3 regions of the Janthinobacterium sp. 67 genome follow, and region 3 is predicted to be linked to each of the others. Evidence: predicted binding sites of a transcription regulator. Region 3 holds the regulator's gene; each other region holds the start of a gene.

Region 1 (5,792 bases), 2.6 Mb from region 3:
GGGCCGCATGACGAAGCCGCCCGTGGCCAAGGACTGGGTCAAGACGGACTTGCTGGAGCAGGCGAAAAAGAGCCTGAACGTGAAGTAAACGGGGAGATAGGCAAGGCCCGATGGCCCGTTTAAGCGGGCCATCATTTTTTTGCGACATACTAATATGTACAGGTGGTGCGAAAGATTGCCAAAATCTTGAGGGTGCGCCACCCCGCCGCGCCCGAGGCGCGATATCATGGCAGGCTTGCGGTATCGGCTGGCGGCGAATTGCCTGCAGCCCATACTGCCGCTTGAATCGCGCTTGCCGGCTATGGTGTAAACTTAAACTATGCAGATCTATTTCTTTTTCATCGCCGCCCTGTTGTACGCGGCGTGCGCGGTGCTTCCCTCGTCCCGTGCCCGGCTCATTGCCGGCCTGACCGGCGTCGCCTGGCTGGCCCACGCCGCCACCCTGTGGTTCGACCTGATGGCGCCGGGGACCTTGCGCTTCGGCTTTTCCGCCATGCTGTCGGCCGCGCTGTGGGTGTCAGTGGGCGCTTACTGGATAGAGAACCGCAATTTCAGCCTGGACGGATTGCGCCGCATGGTCATGCCCAGCGCCGTCCTCGCCATCGGCCTGGCCTGGGCCTTTCCCGGCAGCCAGGTCAGCATGGAAGGCAAGTCGGCCGTCTTCGGCTGGCATATTGCCGTGGCCGTGCTCGCCTACAGCACCCTGACGATTGCCGCCTTCCACGCCGTGCTGATGGCGCTGCAGGAATCGCGCTTGCATACGCGCAGCGAAAGCCGCGGCTTCATCGGCAGCGCGCTCGACCAGCTGCCAGCCCTGCTGACGATGGAAAAGCTGCTGTTCCGCATGATCGGCCTGGGTTTTATTTTGCTCAGCCTGACCGTGCTGTCGGGCATCGTGTTTTCCGAACAACTGTTTGGCAAGGCCTTGAACTGGGATCACAAATCCGTGTTTACCATGCTGTCGTGGCTGCTGTTCGCCTCGCTGCTGGCAGGCCGGCGCTTCCGTGGCTGGCGCGGCAAGACGGCCTTGAGTTTCACCCTGGCCGGTTTCGCCACCTTGCTGCTGGCCTATGTCGGCAGTCGTTTTGTACTGGAAGTGGTTTTACACCGAGGATTCGCATGACACGTGTTTTATTCTGGCTGGCGCTGGTGTTCCTGGTGCTGTTTGCGATCCGCAGCAAGCTCCGTGGCATGCAGCAGCGCGCCCGCGCGCAGCAACAGCAGCAGCCGAATCCGTTTGCGCAGCCCGCGCGGCCGCAGGAATTGCCTGATGCCGAGCTGATGCTGTGCTGTGCCCATTGCGGCGTGTACTACCCGGCCTCCGAAAACGTGCAGGCCAAGGGCCACGATTACTGCAGCCACGCGCACGCCACCTTGTAAAGGCAGGCCCGCAGGTACGCTCGCGTTGCTCATCCGTATCGTAACGTCGTCCGGCCTCCGTCCGGCGTAGCATCTGCATGAGGCGGTTCGGCGCCGCCATTGCGGAAAGGCGCGCTTCCATGTCCCGTCCCAATCCTGGTCCGGATACCGTGACCGCCACCGGCATGCCGCCGGCGCCGCAACTGAGCGGCAACTCGCTGCCCATGCAGGCGCTGCGCGCGCAGATCGGCCGCATCGCCCGCTGTGGCGCGCCGGTGGCCATCCGCGGCGAATCGGGCACGGGCAAGGAACTGGCGGCGCGCGCCATTCATGCGCAGGGCGCGCGCGCCGGCTTCCCGTTTATCGCCGTCAACTGCGGCGCCATTCCCGAAGCGCTGATGGAGGCCGAATTCTTCGGCTGCCGGCCGGGCGCCTATACGGGCGCGCTGCACGAACGCCAGGGTTTGTTCCAGGCGGCCCACGGCGGCAGCCTGCTGCTCGACGAAGTGGACGATCTGCCGCTGGCCATGCAGGTAAAACTGTTGCGCGTGCTGCAGGAGCGCCGCGTGCGCAAGCTGGGCGGCAGTAGCGACGAAGCCGTCGACGTGCGCATCCTGTGCGCGAGCCAGCATGGCCTGGCGCGCGGCGTGGCCGCCGGCACGTTTCGCCAGGACCTGTTTTACCGCCTGAATGTGATCGAGCTGGCGCTGCCGCCGCTGCGCGAACGGCGCGGCGATCTGCAGGTATTATGTGAGGTGATCCTCGCGCGCCTGTCGCCGCATCGTGCCGTGAACCTGGCGCCGCCCGTGCTGGCGGCCTTGGGTGCGTATGCGTTTCCCGGCAATGTGCGCGAGCTGGAAAACGTGCTGGAGCGGGCGCTGGCCTTTGCCGACGGCGGCGTGATCGCGCTCGACGGGCTGGCCTTGCCATCCATGGCGGGCGGCACGCCGTTGCGGGCGGCGCCGGCGGTGCCGGCCTTGCCGGAACGGCAACTGAGCCTGCCCGGCATGGCGGCGCATGGCGTGGCCCCCGTCCTGCCGCTGGACGTGTATTTGCGCCAGGCCGAGCGCGACATGATCGTGCGGGCGCTGGTGCAGGCCCGCTACCACCGCGCACGGGCGGCGCGCCAGCTGGGCCTGAGCGTGCGCCAGTTGCGCTACCGCATGCAGAAATTGACGATACAGGAAGCCCTATTTGATGAGTATATGGAAGATAGATGAAGACGGCTGGTGCGACGGCGCGCTGCGCTACGATTCGCCGTACCACGATGCGCGCCCGGACGGGGCACAAGTCGACTTGCTGGTGATCCATAACATCAGCTTGCCGGGCGGCCACTTTGGCGGACCGCATGTGTCGGACTTGTTTACGGGCCGGGTAGATTATAATGCCGATCCTTCTTTCGCCGACCTGCGTGGCTTGCAGGTGTCGGCGCACTTTTTTGTGCGGCGCGATGGTGCGCTGTTGCAATATGTTTCTACTGATCAACGTGCCTGGCATGCGGGCGTGTCCATGTTCGAAGGACGCCCGCAGTGCAATGGCTATTCCATCGGTATCGAAATGGAAGGCGCGGACGACCTGCCTTTCCAGCAGCGGCAATACCATGTGCTGGCGGCGCTGACGGCGGCGCTGGTGGCGCGCCACGGGCTGTCCCAGGTGCGCGGTCACGAACATATCGCGCCGGGGAGGAAGACGGATCCGGGGCCGTTCTTTGACTGGCATTTTTATCAAAAATGCTGGATGGAAACCCTGCGCGGGCAGCCTGCGTTAGCGCTTACTTCGCGGGGATTGGGCTTTCCATCCATGCCCTGAAAAGTCAACCGAAATCGTATATGAAAATACAAAAAATTACGCCGGCGGATGCCGGAAAACTATTGCATCCCCCTCCGATGGGCACTACAATTAGTGCAGAAGTTGGAAGTAAAGACTATATGTAGTGCCATCACAGACGTTTTCAGAATTATTGTCAAAGCTACCCGGATTGCTGATACAGCACTGGAACTGGCGGTTTATCACCCTTGATCGTGTTTTGCGCCAGCCGGGCAGTGCGGTGTGGCGAGATGGATTACTGAGCTGTTTTATGCACTATGAATTTACTATTTAGCAACAAATATCTGAAGAAGCCCTGACCATCGGGCGTTCTATTCAACAACACACGCGGCAGCAAAACTGCAGGCTGACTTTAGCTGACAACGGGAGCTTCAATGCAATCACCACAAGATATTTCCATCCATCCAACGCCAGTATCGCCAGCGCCAGGCGCGGCCAACAGCGTGGCGAGCACGGGCGCGGCATTGGGCGACTATCGCATCATCCGCCGCAACGGCGCGGTGGTGGCATTTGAGCCTTCGAAGATCGCCATCGCCATGACCAAGGCGTTTTTGGCCGTTAACGGCGGCCAGGGCGCAGCCTCGGCACGCATCCGCGAACTGGTGGAACAACTGACCGACGGCGTCGTCGCCGCGCTGGTGCGCCGCCATCCGGGCGGCGGCACCTTCCATATCGAAGACGTGCAAGACCAGGTGGAACTGTCGCTGATGCGTTCGGGCGAGCACGACGTGGCGCGTGCCTACGTGCTGTACCGCGCCAAGCACATGGAAGAGCGCCGCCTGCAGAAGGAAGCGCAAGGCGCGTCCGCGCAAGTGACCGCGCCACAATTGAACGTGCTGGATAACGGCGTGCGCCGCCTGCTGGACATGCAGGAAGTGCGCGACCTGATCAACGCCGCCTGCGCCGGCCTGGAAAAGCACGTCGATGCCGACGCCATCCTGGCTGAAACGGTGAAAAACCTGTACGACGGCGTGCCCGTCGAAGAGCTGCACAAGTCGGCCATCCTGGCGGCGCGCGCGCTGATGGAAAAAGACCCGGCCTACAGCCAGGTCACGGCCCGCATCCTGCTGCACACGGTGCGCAAGGAAGTGTTCGGCAAGGAAGTGCCGCAAGCGGCCGCTGCTAGCGAATACCTGACGTATTTCCCGCAATACATTGCCAAGGGTATCGCCGCCGAGCTGCTGAACCCGGTACTTGCCAGTTTCGACCTGGAGCGCCTGGCCAAAGCCATCGTCGCCGACCGCGACTTGCAGTTCGGCTACATCGGCCTGCAAACCCTGTACGACCGCTACTTCCTGCACATCCAGGACGTGCGCATCGAAATGCCGCAGGCGTTCTACATGCGCGTGGCCATGGGCCTGGCGCTGAACGAAGCGGACCGCGAAGCGCGCGCCATCGAGTTCTACAGCCTGCTGTCCTCGTTCGACTTCATGAGCTCGACGCCGACCCTGTTCAATTCGGGCACCCTGCGCTCGCAGCTGTCGTCGTGCTACCTGAGCACCGTCTCCGATGACCTGGAAGGCATCTACGACGCCATCAAGGACAATGCGCTGCTGGCCAAGTTCGCCGGCGGCCTGGGCAACGACTGGACGCCAGTGCGCGCCCTGGGCGCCCACATCAAGGGCACGAACGGCAAGTCGCAAGGCGTGGTGCCGTTCCTGAAAGTGGTCAACGACACGGCCGTGGCAGTCAACCAGGGCGGCAAGCGCAAGGGCGCCGTCTGCGCCTACCTGGAAACCTGGCACATGGACATCGAGGAATTCCTCGACCTGCGCAAGAACACGGGCGACGACCGCCGCCGCACGCACGACATGAACACGGCGAACTGGATTCCCGACATGTTCATGAAGCGCGTCATGGAAAAAGGCGACTGGACCCTGTTCTCGCCGTCGGACACGCCGGACCTGCACGACAAGGTCGGCAAGGCCTTTGAACAGGCTTACCTGGGCTACGAAGCCAAGGCCGCCGCCGGCGAAATCCGCGTCTTCAAGAAGATCGCCGCGCTGGACCTGTGGCGCAAGATGCTGTCGATGCTGTTTGAAACGGGCCACCCATGGATCACGTTCAAGGATCCTTGCAACATCCGCAGCCCGCAGTCGCACGTCGGCGTCGTCCACAGCTCGAACCTGTGCACGGAAATCACGCTGAACACGGGCCCTGACGAAATCGCCGTCTGCAACCTCGGTTCCGTGAACTTGCCGGCGCACATGAAGGAAGGCAAGATCGACCACGTCAAGCTGGCCAAGACCATCCGTACCGCCATGCGCATGCTCGACAACGTCATCGACATCAATTACTACGCCGTCGACAAGGCGCGCAACTCGAACATGCGCCACCGTCCGGTCGGCATGGGCGTGATGGGTTTCCAGGACTGCCTGCACATGATGCGCGTGCCGTTCGCCTCGGACGCCGCCGTGTCGTTCGCCGACACCTCGATGGAAGCCGTCTGCTACTACGCCTACCTGGCGTCGACGGAACTGGCCGAAGAGCGCGGCCGCTATGAATCGTACGCCGGTTCCCTGTGGGACCGCGGCATCCTGCCGCAGGACTCGGTCAAACTGCTGGCCGAAGAGCGCGGCGGCTACCTGGAAGTCGATTCCTCGTCG
Region 2 (5,792 bases), 5.7 Mb from region 3:
CCGACTGCGTCTGCGTGCCGTTGAGCACGAGGAACGGCACTTCGTCGCGCGTGCGCAGCAGCAGGCCGTCCGGCTCTTCCAGGCAGCTGTAGCCGCAATCATCCTTCGGCAGGTTGCGGTTGCGCGCCGTGAAGCAGCGCGCGGAAAACGCCAGCGGCATGCGGCCATAGGCGAAGACTTCCGTCTCCAGCCCTTCCGGTTTCTGGCGCTGCATCTCGGCCAGCGCCGTCTGCCCCATTTCCAGCGGCATCACCCAGCGCCGCGCACCCAGGCGTGCCAGCAGTTGCAGGCTGGGGCCATTGAACAGGTTCAGATGGGGACCGGCAACGAAGGACGCGCCCTTTTCCATGCAGTGCACGGCGCCCATGTCATTGGCCTCGACGCCGTAGCGGCCATTGCCCGTGATGCGGCGCAGGGTCGCCAGTTCCGCGCCCGCCTCGATCAGCGCCTGCGTCGACAGCACCACTTCCTTGCCGGCGGCGGCCAGCATGTCGGCGATATCGAGCCAGTCGGCCAGGCGCAGCTCATGCCGGCGCGAGCAGACGGTTTCGCCCAGGTAGACGATATCGACGGCGGTCGCCGCGATCCGCTGGTAAAACTCGAAGACGGTGGCGCGCGGCCAGTAGTACAGCAAGGGGCCCAAAGAGAGTTTTAACATGTCTGTTCCATTATTTTTTAAGTTGCAAAACCGTAGCGAGCGGTTCGCGGCGAGGCCGAGAAGCGCAGCTGTGCTAGAGCACAGCGAGCATCGCAGGCCACGCCCCGGGACGCGCAGTAGGTTTTGCTATTTCCAAGATCTATGGTAGGCACCCAAAGTGTGCTGCTGGCCCTCGGCCAGCTTGTCCATGGACGCCATCCAGGCCGGCTTGACGGCGTAGCGCGCATTGCCTTCACGGCAGGCGTCGATCGCTTCGCGCCACACGCGCGTGACCTGCGCCACGTAGGCGGGGCTGCGCTGGCGTCCTTCGATCTTCACGGCGCGCACGCCCATGGCGATCAGCTGCGGCAGCAGCGCCAGCGTGTTCAGGCTGGCCGGCTCCTCGATCGCGTAATACTCTTCGTCGTTGACTTCGAAACGCCCCTTGCACAGGGTGGGATAGCTGGCGTTTTCGCCCGGTGCGTAGCGGTCGATCAGCACGCCGTTCAGGCGCGATTCGAGGCCGTTCGGCGTTTCCAGCCAGCGCACGGATTTCGCCGGCGAGCACACGCCGTGCGTGTTCGGCGCCTCGCCCGTCGCGTACGACGACAGCGCGCAGCGCCCTTCGACCATCACGCACAGGCTGCCGAAGCCGAAGACTTCGATCTCGACTTCCGTCTTGCTGATCAATTGCTCGACCTGCGCCATCGACAGCACGCGCGGCAGCACGGCGCGGGCGATGCCGAAGTGTTCATGGTAAAAATTGATGGCTTCATAGTTGGTGGCCGAACCCTGCACGGACAGGTGCAGCCGCAGCTGCGGGTGGTGCTGGGCCGCGTAGGCCATCAGGCCCGGATCGGCGACGATCATGGCGTCGATGCCGGCCTGCGCGGCGCGGTCGATGGCGCTGCGCCACACGGCCCAGTTGTGCGGCTGCGGATAGGTATTCAGCGCCAGCAGCACCTTGCGTCCATATTGATGGGCGTAGCGCACGCCCTCGGCGATGGCCTTCTCGTCGAAATTGAGGCCGGCGAAATTGCGCGCATTGGTGGCGTCGCGAAAACCCAGGTAGACGGTGTCGGCACCGTTGTCGATGGCCGCTTTCAGGGCAGGCAGGCTGCCGGCGGGGCAGACCAGTTCCAGCGGTCCGGCCACGCGGGTGGCGGTGGTTGATTCAAGCATCATGATGTTCACAGTCCTGTATCGGCTCAGGGTGCAGACTATAGCCCCGCCCCCGCCGCCCAGTCCTTGACGCAGGTGAAGGAATGCATGCATGGCTGGCGCGCGTTCAACTTGCTTGACCTGGCTGTAAAATGCCCCACTTTTCTCCCTCACCGATTGCCCGCCATGCCCCGCAAACCGCTGCTGATTTTTTTGCTCACCCTGTTCCTCACCGTGCTGCAGGTGCAGTGGGCCGCCCCCGCCGACGGCCATGTCGAAGAAACGCTCTCCGTGCTGTCGCCCGAAGTGCTGGGCGCGTATCCGGGCGTGCTGCTGCTGTTCCTGCAGGCCGTCTTCGCGCGCCGCGCCATGCCCGTGCTGCGCCAGGCCGCCATCTGCACGGGCCTGCTGGCCGTCTACTGGCTGCTGGCCAACTACGTCACGTTCGACGCGCGCGTGGCCAGCTGGAGCACCTTCTCGGCGCGGGAAATCTGGGCGCACGTGCTGCCCGCCTCCGTCATCAGCATCGCCGTCTGCGGCGCCGCTTACCTTGGCCTGAGCGGCTTCCTCCTGCGCCAGGGCGGCGCGAAAAAGTAAACAGCGGCCGCTTTTTTCACCTGCATCAAGGATTCCTCACGCAACTGCACGCGCCCTTTGACGCCACTATATTTAGTAATTAATCTCCATAAAAACACCGCATGTTGTGTTTATTGGAGGTTTCATGACGACAAATGCAGTTTCCCCAACACGCGGCCAGGTCGACGTCGCTGCGTCCATCAATGAATACCTGGACCGGCGCGACTGGCGTGTCAACGCCAACGCCAACCAGGGTTACTCGCTGGGCGGCCTGATACTCAATGTATCGGGCAAGGTCATCGCCAACTACTGGCTGGACCAGGTGTATCCGCCCGAAGTGGGCGCGGCGCACCGCGAAGCGGCGCTGCATATCCACGACCTCGACATGCTGGCCGGCTATTGCGCCGGCTGGTCGCTGCGCACCTTGCTGCACGAAGGCTTGAATGGCGTGCCGGGCAAGATCGAATCGGGCCCGCCCAAGCACATGTCGAGCGCCATCGGCCAGATCGTCAATTTCCTCGGCACCCTGCAAAACGAGTGGGCCGGCGCGCAGGCGTTCAGCTCCTTCGACACCTACATGGCGCCCTACATCCGCAAGGACAGCCTGCGCTACGAAGACGTGCGCCAGTACATGCAGGAACTGATCTTCAACCTCAACGTCCCATCGCGCTGGGGCACACAGACGCCGTTCACCAACCTGACTTTCGACTGGGTCTGCCCGGACGACCTGCGCGAACAGATTCCCGTCATCGCCGGCCAGGAAATGGACTTCAGCTATGGCGATCTGCAGGCGGAAATGGACATGATCAACCGCGCCTACATCGAGATCATGATGGCGGGCGACGCCAAGGGACGCGTATTTACCTTCCCCATCCCCACCTACAACATCACCGAGGATTTCGACTGGCACAGCGAGAACGCGGAGCGCCTGTTCGAAATGACGGCCCGCTACGGCCTGCCCTACTTCCAGAATTTCATCAATTCGGAACTCAAGCCGAACATGATACGTTCCATGTGCTGCCGATTGCAGCTGGACTTGCGCGAACTGCTCAAACGGGGCAATGGCCTGTTCGGTTCCGCCGAGCAGACGGGTTCCCTGGGCGTAGTCACCATCAACTGCGCGCGCCTGGGCCACTTGTGGCGCGGCGACGAGCCAGCCTTGATGGCCGACCTGGACCGCCTGCTGGAGCTGGGCAAGACCAGCCTGGAAATCAAGCGCCGCACCATCGAGGAACTGATGCAGCAAGGTCTGTTCCCGTACACGAAACGCTATCTGGGCACCTTGCGCAATCACTTTTCCACCCTGGGCGTGAACGGCATCAACGAGATGATCCGCAATTTCAGCGGCGACGCTGACGACATCACGACACAGGAAGGCCATGCGCTGGCCGTGCGCCTGCTCGACCACGTGCGTGCGCGCATGCTGCAATTCCAGGAAGAGACGGGCCATATGTACAACCTGGAAGCGACGCCGGCCGAAGGCACGACCTACCGCTTCGCCCGCGAAGACCGCAAGCGCTATCCCGCCATCCTGCAGGCCGGCACCGTCGACAATCCGTATTACACGAACTCGTCGCAACTGCCCGTCGGCCATACGGACGATCCGTTCGAGGCACTGGAATTGCAGGATACGCTGCAGCGCAAGTACACGGGCGGCACGGTGCTGCACCTGTACATGACGGAAGCGCTGTCGGACGCCAACGCCTGCCGCGAACTGGTGAAGCGCGCGCTGAGCCGTTTCTCGCTGCCCTACATCACCGTCACGCCCACGTTTTCCATCTGCCCGCGCCACGGCTACCTGGCCGGCAAACATGAATTCTGTCCCACCTGCGACGCGGAACTGATCGCCCGCAAGCAGTCCGATCTCGCTCACCCACTCAAGGAAACGCCATGAACGCACGTCCCGACTTCACTCCCGCCATCACCCTGCTCGACACGGAACGCCAGCGCTGCGAAATCTGGACGCGCGTGATGGGCTACCACCGCCCCGTCGCCTCGTTCAACATCGGCAAGCAGGGCGAATTCCACGAGCGCCAGTATTTTACGGAAGCGAGCGCCCGCGTGGGCCAGCCCGCCTGCCATGGCGGCTGAACTGAAAGTGGGCGGCCTGACGCCCTTTTCCGCCACCGACTACCCGGGCAAGCTGGCGGCCGTGGTGTTCGTGCAGGGCTGCCCCTGGCGTTGCGGCTATTGCCACAATCCGCATTTGCAGGCGCGCACGCCGGAAGGCGCCATGCCCTGGCAGGACGTCCTGACCTGGCTGCGCCGCCGAACGGGCCTGGTCGACGCCGTCGTCTTCAGCGGCGGCGAAGCGTGCATGGACCCGGCGCTGGCGCGCGCCATGCGGGACGTGAGGGAGCTGGGTTTCGGCGTCGGCCTGCACACGGCCTGCATCTATCCGCAGCGCCTGCAGGAAGTGCTGCCGCTGGTCGACTGGGTCGGTTTCGACATCAAGGCGCCGTTTGCCGACTATCGTCATGTGACCCGCGTGGCCGGCAGCGGCGACCCGGCGCGCGCCTGCCTGGACGCCATCCTCGCCAGCGGCGTCGCCTACGAGTGCCGCACCACCGCCCACCCGGACCTGCTGCCGGACGAGCAGCTGCTGGCCCTGGCCGCCACCCTGGCCGCCAAGGGCGTCGACAACTACGTCCTGCAGCAATTCCGCGCCGAAGGCTGCGCGGATGCGGCGCTGTCCGGCCGCCCCATGCACGGCTATCCATCGGCGCCTGTTCTGGCGCAAATCGGCGCCATGTTTCCCCGTTTTACATTCCGTAACCATGGCAATTGATCCTGCAAGCACATAATTTTGGAAAGCGCCCCAAAATTCCCCGTTCTGCAACGCTGAAATGTCTTGCGTGCTGTAATGTATCAACTGTGCCGCACACCACGCGCAGCCCTTTAGATTCCTCCTACAGCATTACAGATAAGCGTCATCCATGAACGATTTCACCGCAGTCAGTCCAGGCATCCCTTCCACCCACGCCGACATCCTGTACGGCCCGCCGCGACCGGATCTGCTGCGCGAGGAAGTACTGGCCGACCTGCTGGAAGCGACGGCGCGCCGCTGTCCGCAGCAAATCGCCCTGATCGACGGCGCGCGCCGCATCACGTATGCGCAGCTCGATGCGCAGGCGGGATTGGCCGCGTCACGCCTGGTGGCGGCCGGCGTCAAGCCCGGCGACATCGTGGGCCTGTGGCTGCCGCGCGGCGCCCCTCTGCTGCTGATGCAGGCGGCCATCGCCAAGGCGGGCGCCGCCTGGCTGCCCGTCGATGAAGATACGCCCGTCGAGCGCCTGCAGGTGTGCCTCGATGACGCGAATGGCTTTGGTGTCGTCAGCTGCGCGCAGTTCGCGCCGCGCCTGGAAGAAGCAGGACTCGGCCGCCCCGTGTGGACGGCGGAAAGCCTGCTGGCCCCCGC
Region 3 (5,792 bases):
AGTGCCGAATCGACGCAGCCGATCTTGACGCGTGCCGTGTTGAGCAGGCGGTCGCCGCACCAGGCTTGTTGCAGGAAAACGATGGAGGCGCGCCCCATTTTCTCTATGCTTAATGTCAATCTTACCGTGTCATCGAGCCTGGCTGGCGCATGATAGTCGGCGTTGACGCTTTTGACAACGAACATCGCGTCGTGCTGCTCGAGCAATTCCTGCTGGCCCACGCCGATGGCGCGCAGCCATTCGGTGCGCGCGCGCTCGAAGAATTTCAGGTAGTTAGCGTAATAGACGATGCCGCCGGCGTCGGTGTCTTCATAGTAGACACGTACGTTCCAGGTAAAGACTGAAGGCATGTTTATTGCGCCAGTAGTGAGATTGAGCAACATTTTACGCGATTTTTCTTCTTGTGACTGTGGGCGCTTGCTGGAAAGCCATGCAAAAGCTGCATATAAGTTGCACCGCAGCATTGTAAAACGGAGGGCTGCAATGGCAAGCCCCGTAACATACGCTTACATGCATGAGCAAAGTTTACATCCAGCTTAAGACGACGGAGCGGCGCTGCCCGGGCGGCGATTATAGCCGCACGCTTGCATTCCTTGCTCAATTTGGGCACTTAACTTACAATTTGCATTCCATTACGTCTCACGTGACTGGCGAAAAGTCGGGCGATCTCCATGAGTGGTGATCGGCAATCCGGCGAAAGGTGGGCACCCACCGGGAAACGTGAGATTTTTCATCAGCCGTTCGCCTGGGTAGCCACTATGGAAAAGCACGAAGAGGCTGCCTGTCCAATGTTGTTATTCACTTAACGCCGGCTCCCCTCATTCGATCCAATCTGCCAGTACAAGCACCCTCATACTTGGAGTTTTTACATGTTTGCAAAAGATCATACCCTCGCCAACGTCGATCCTGAATTGTTCGCCGTCATTCAAAAAGAGAACACGCGCCAGCACGATCACATCGAACTGATCGCGTCGGAAAACTACACGTCGCCGGCCGTAATGGAAGCGCAAGGCTCGCAGCTGACGAACAAGTATGCCGAAGGCTATCCAGGCAAGCGCTACTACGGCGGCTGCGAATACGTCGACGTGGCCGAGCAACTGGCTATCGACCGCGTGAAACAGCTGTTCGGCGCCGAATGCGCGAACGTGCAGCCGAACTCGGGCTCGCAGGCAAACCAGGGCGTGTTCTTCGCCATGCTGAAACCAGGCGACCTGATCATGGGTATGTCGCTGGCCGAAGGCGGCCACCTGACCCACGGCATGCCGCTGAACATGTCCGGCAAATGGTTTGACGTCGTCTCCTACGGCTTGACGGCGGAAGAAGACATCGACTACGAGGCAATGGAGCGCCTGGCCCGCGAACGCAAGCCGAAACTGATCATCGCCGGCGCGTCCGCCTTCTCGAAAAAGATCGACTTCGAACGCTTCAGCAAGATCGCCAAGGAAGTCGGCGCCTACTTCATGGTCGACATGGCCCACTACGCCGGCCTGATCGCCGCCGGCCTGTACCCGAACCCGGTGCCGTTCGCCGACTTCGTCACCTCGACCACGCACAAATCGCTGCGCGGCCCGCGCGGCGGCATCATCCTGATGAAGGCCGAACACGAAAAAGCCATCAACTCGGCCATCTTCCCTGGCATCCAGGGCGGCCCGCTGATGCACGTGATCGCCGGCAAGGCCGTCGCCTTCAAGGAAGCGCTGAGCCCTGAATTCGTCGAATACCAGAAGCAAGTGATCAAGAACGCCGACGTGCTGGCGAAAACCCTGATCAAGCGCGGCCTGCGCATCGTGTCCGGCGGCACCGAATCGCACGTCATGCTGGTCGACCTGCGCGCCAAGAACCTGACAGGCAAGGAAGCTGAAGCCATCCTCGGTTCCGCGCACATCACCTGCAACAAGAACGGCATCCCGAACGACCCGCAAAAGCCATTCGTCACCTCGGGCATCCGCCTGGGCAGCCCGGCGATGACGACGCGCGGTTTCAAGGAAGCGCAAGCGGAAGAAGTGGGCAACCTGATCGCCGACGTGCTGGACAATCCGCATGACGCCGCCACCATCGAGCGCGTGAAAGCGGCCGTGAAAGTGCTGGCCGACGCGCACCCTGTGTACGCCGCATAATAATTTGTCCAGAATGTGTCATACAGAGTAAGATTCTGGATGACACATTCCTTCGTGCCCCAGGGCGCCCGGAGTGATTCGGGCGCCCTTTGTACAAGGGCGGCGATTTCCCGTAATTATTACTATAAAGTTGTAGCCAGCCCATGAAATGTCCATTTTGCCAGCACGGCGATACCCAGGTTCTCGATACGCGCGTATCGGAGGAAGGGGATGCCATTCGGCGCCGCCGCCGCTGCGGCAAATGCGACAAGCGTTTTACGACTTACGAACGCATTGAACTTATCATGCCGGCCGTCGTCAAAAAGAATGGCAGCCGGACGGAGTTCGCTGCGGATAAGTTGCGCGGCAGTTTGATGCTGGCCTTGCGCAAGCGTCCCGTCGCGGCCGCCTCCGTGGATACGGCCATTGCCTCCATCCAGGAAAAACTGCTGACCAGCGGTCAGCGTGAAGTCGATTCCGGCTATATCGGCGAACTCGTCATGCAGGAACTCAAGCGCCTGGACAAGATCGCCTACATCCGCTTCGCTTCCGTCTACAAGAATTTCGAAGACCTGGCCGAGTTCCAGGACGCAATCGCCGAAGTGGGGCAGGCGCGCAAGCCCTGACCTCACCTTCTTGTTCACCTTCTTGAAGGCGGGGCTGCTTATGCGCCCCGTTTTCACCACGCCAAGGTTTGTCTGGCAAGCGGCCTGATCAATACCAACGCTGTTCTTCCCACCTTATTGCCGTGTTGTTTGCGCCAGCGCAGACCCGGCTTTTTGCGCGCGCCTATCTTGTAGCTGGGCCGTGCGTCCGTGCGGCTCCGGTCCTGGTTTCATTCTGTCCGCAGGAGAAGCTCATGCACAGCGGTGCGCGCGGTCTGATCGGTGGCAGCAGCCTCGTCGAGGTGCTCGTGTCGCTGCTGCTGTTGGCGCTGGGCCTGCTCGGCGCCAGCATCCTGCAACTGAATTCCCTGCGCGCACGCCATGAGTCGGCGCTATTGTCGGCGGGCGTGCAACTGGCCGCGGGCATGGCCGAACGCATGCGCGCGAATAGCGTACTCATGAATGGCCCCGATACGGGCAATCCCTACCTGAACGTGGCCTACGCAGCGGCGGACGGTGGCGACACTGGCGGCGGCGCGCCGGACTGCTTTGGCGCCACGCTCTGCAGCGCGGCCGACCTGGCGCAATTCGATATCGCCGAGTGGAAACAGCAACTGCATGTGGCCTTGCCCGGCGCGCGCCTGCATATCTGCCGCGACACTTCCGCGTGGGATGCGCCCGCCCAAGGCTTGCAGTGGGCGTGCAGCGGCGGCATGGGCGCGCCCATCGTCATCAAGCTGGGCTGGCGCGGCCGCCTGCCCGATGGTTCACCCGCCGTGAATGCGGCAGGCGAGTCGTTGCCCAGGCTGGCATTCCAGCTGGGCGGGGGCGGCGCATGAACGAGGTCCTGTATAGGTATCGCGGCATGAGCCTGGTCGAATTGCTGGTGGCCCTGTCGCTGGGCGCGCTGCTGATGCTGGCCGCCAGTAGCGTGCTGCTGGCGGCCAGCGGCAGTTATGGCGACCAGTCCGCCAGTGCGCGGCTCGACGACAACGGCCGCTATGCGCTCGACACCATTGCCCGCGCCGTGCGCCAGACGGCGTACGTGAACTGGGACAGCAGCGCCGCGCCCGTCGCCCATGCCGATGACGACAGCGCCAATGTGGCTGGGCTCGACGCGCGCACTCTGGGCAAGAACAGCGAGGGCATCGGCGGCGCGCTGCCCGGCGCCCTGCACGGCAGCGACGTGCTGGCCCTGCGTTATTACGGCGCCGGCAAGGAAGAGGGCGGCGACGGTTCCGTGCTCAATTGCGCGGGCTTCGGCGTGGGCGCCGCGCAAACGCAGGCGCAGCGGGGCTGGAGCATTTTCTATGTAGCGCAGGGCGCCGATGGCGAGGGCGAGCTGCGCTGCAAATACCGGGGCGCGAACGGCTGGGGCGCGGACGCCATCATCCGTGGCGTCGACGGTTTCCAGGTGCTGTATGGCCTCGACACGGATACGCCGCCCGACGGCGTGGCGAACCGTTACGTCAACGCCAGCGCGCTCGACGCCTACGATGCGGCACTGGTGCTGGAGGGGGCGGATGAAGCCGCCCGCCAGCGCGATCTGTACCGGCGCACGCACTGGAAGCGCGTGGCCAGCGTGCGCGTGGCCCTGTTGCTGCACGGCGAGGCCGGCCAGGCGGACAAGCTGGCGGAACTGGGACCGGCGCAGTTCGACCTGTTCGGCAAGGCCTATGCCGAGGCGCACGGCGCAGGCGACACGGGCGTGCGCATCGCGCGCGCGTCCTTGCCCGCCGCGACGCGCTCCCGGCTGCGGCAACTGGTGCAGACGAGCATCATGCTGCGCAACGGGCCGGCCTAGGCGGGCGGCGCGATGGCTGGCACGGGCGTCAACTGTCGCAAACCGTGGCGTCTGCCTCGTGTACGCCACGGCGGCGCCACTCTGGTGTATGTGCTGTGCCTGCTGGTGATCATCTTGCTGCTGGGCGTATCGGCGGCGCAGATGGCCTTGCAGGGCGAGAAGGCGGCGCGCGGCGAGCGCGACCGGCAGATCGCGTTTCAGGCGGCGGAGGAGGCATTGGTGGATGCGCAGAACGATATCGAAGGCTTGCCCGGCGCGCCGGGACGCAGCAGCCTTTTCGCGCCGGATAGCGCGGCCGGGTTCGCGGATGGCTGCGGCGAGGCAGGCGCACTGGGCCTGTGCCTGCCCGCCGCCCCGGATGCGCCGGCCCTCTGGTTAAGTACTGACCTCGATGGCGCCGAAGCTGGCAACCGCACGGTGCCGTACGGCCAGTTCACGGGCGCCGTCATGCAGACGGGGCAGGGTTTCCTGCCGTCGAGCCGGCCCCGCTACCTGATCGAACTGCTGCCGTTTCATCCGCCCGGCGCGCAGGCCACGGCAGCGGCTGGCGGCCTGGCCACGGAAAGCTATGTGTACCGCATCACGGCCATCGGTTTTGGCGCACAGGAAAGCACGCAAGTCGTGCTGCAAAGTTATTACCGCAAGCAGGCGGTGGGAGCGGGGCCATGAGGCCTTTGACGTTTGCCTTGCTGCTGCTCGGCTGGATTTTCCTGGCTTGCGGCGGCGCCATCGCCGCTCCGCTCCCGGTGGTGCTGGCGCGGGCCGACGCGGGCTTGCACGGTGCCAGGGTGCCGCCGAATCTGCTGCTCAACCTGTCCCTCACGCATGCGGCCGCCGCTGCCGCGCATGGCGGCGACTATGCGCCGCAGCGCGAGTACTTCGGTTACTTCCATGCACGCATGTGCTACAGCTATCCATATCGCAGCAAGGACGGTGTGACGCTGCCGGACTTGCGCGTAGCGACCGCTTACTTCTCCGTGCTGAAACCGGCCGATGCCTTGCACGGCTGCGGCGGCGACAGTTTCAGCGGCAACTTTCTCAACTGGGCCAGCGCCAGCATGCTCGACATCGTGCGCTATGCGCTGACGGGCGGCGACCGCGTCATCGACGAAGTGCGCAAGACGGTGCTGCAGCGCGCCTACCTGCCCGATGCCGACGGTCCCATCGACTTCTTTGCCCACCCTGTCTTTTTCCCGCGCAAGGTCTTGCAGACCGGCGTGGCGGCCGCGACGCCGTTTGCGCTGGCGCAACTGGCCATCGTTTCCTGCCGCAACCGCCTGCTGTTTG

Evidence for each region. Region 3 encodes NrdR, which represses ribonucleotide reductase genes. Its sites were predicted from a motif close to CACNANATNTNGTG; they were not measured.
Region 1: CLU90_RS14675 (ribonucleoside-diphosphate reductase subunit alpha) is a predicted target of NrdR. The motif match lies at 3,282-3,295, and genes of this name have one in related genera.
Region 2: CLU90_RS01005 (ribonucleoside triphosphate reductase) is a predicted target of NrdR. The motif match lies at 2,460-2,473, and genes of this name have one in related genera.

The regions. Positions count from the first base shown of each region.
Region 1 is NZ_PGES01000001.1:3,265,456-3,271,247, reverse strand. It holds gene CLU90_RS14700 (ABC transporter substrate-binding protein) at 1-88, shown strand, start outside; gene CLU90_RS14695 (cytochrome C assembly family protein) at 320-1,123, shown strand; gene CLU90_RS14690 (PP0621 family protein) at 1,120-1,380, shown strand; gene CLU90_RS14685 (sigma 54-interacting transcriptional regulator) at 1,500-2,579, shown strand; gene ampD (1,6-anhydro-N-acetylmuramyl-L-alanine amidase AmpD) at 2,557-3,168, shown strand; gene CLU90_RS14675 (ribonucleoside-diphosphate reductase subunit alpha) at 3,561-5,792, shown strand, end outside.
Region 2 is NZ_PGES01000001.1:225,134-230,925, reverse strand. It holds gene ubiV (ubiquinone anaerobic biosynthesis protein UbiV) at 1-658, opposite strand, end outside; gene ubiU (ubiquinone anaerobic biosynthesis protein UbiU) at 785-1,822, opposite strand; gene CLU90_RS01010 (hypothetical protein) at 1,985-2,395, shown strand; gene CLU90_RS01005 (ribonucleoside triphosphate reductase) at 2,520-4,268, shown strand; gene nrdD (anaerobic ribonucleoside-triphosphate reductase) at 4,265-4,465, shown strand; gene CLU90_RS00995 (anaerobic ribonucleoside-triphosphate reductase activating protein) at 4,455-5,162, shown strand; gene CLU90_RS00990 (Pls/PosA family non-ribosomal peptide synthetase) at 5,311-5,792, shown strand, end outside.
Region 3 is NZ_PGES01000001.1:5,887,344-5,893,135, forward strand. It holds gene ybgC (tol-pal system-associated acyl-CoA thioesterase) at 1-350, opposite strand, end outside; ZMP/ZTP riboswitch at 634-758, shown strand; gene glyA (serine hydroxymethyltransferase) at 870-2,117, shown strand; gene nrdR (transcriptional regulator NrdR) at 2,261-2,722, shown strand; gene pilV (type IV pilus modification protein PilV) at 2,956-3,540, shown strand; gene CLU90_RS26470 (PilW family protein) at 3,537-4,505, shown strand; gene CLU90_RS26475 (pilus assembly PilX family protein) at 4,518-5,174, shown strand; gene CLU90_RS26480 (pilus assembly protein) at 5,171-5,792, shown strand, end outside.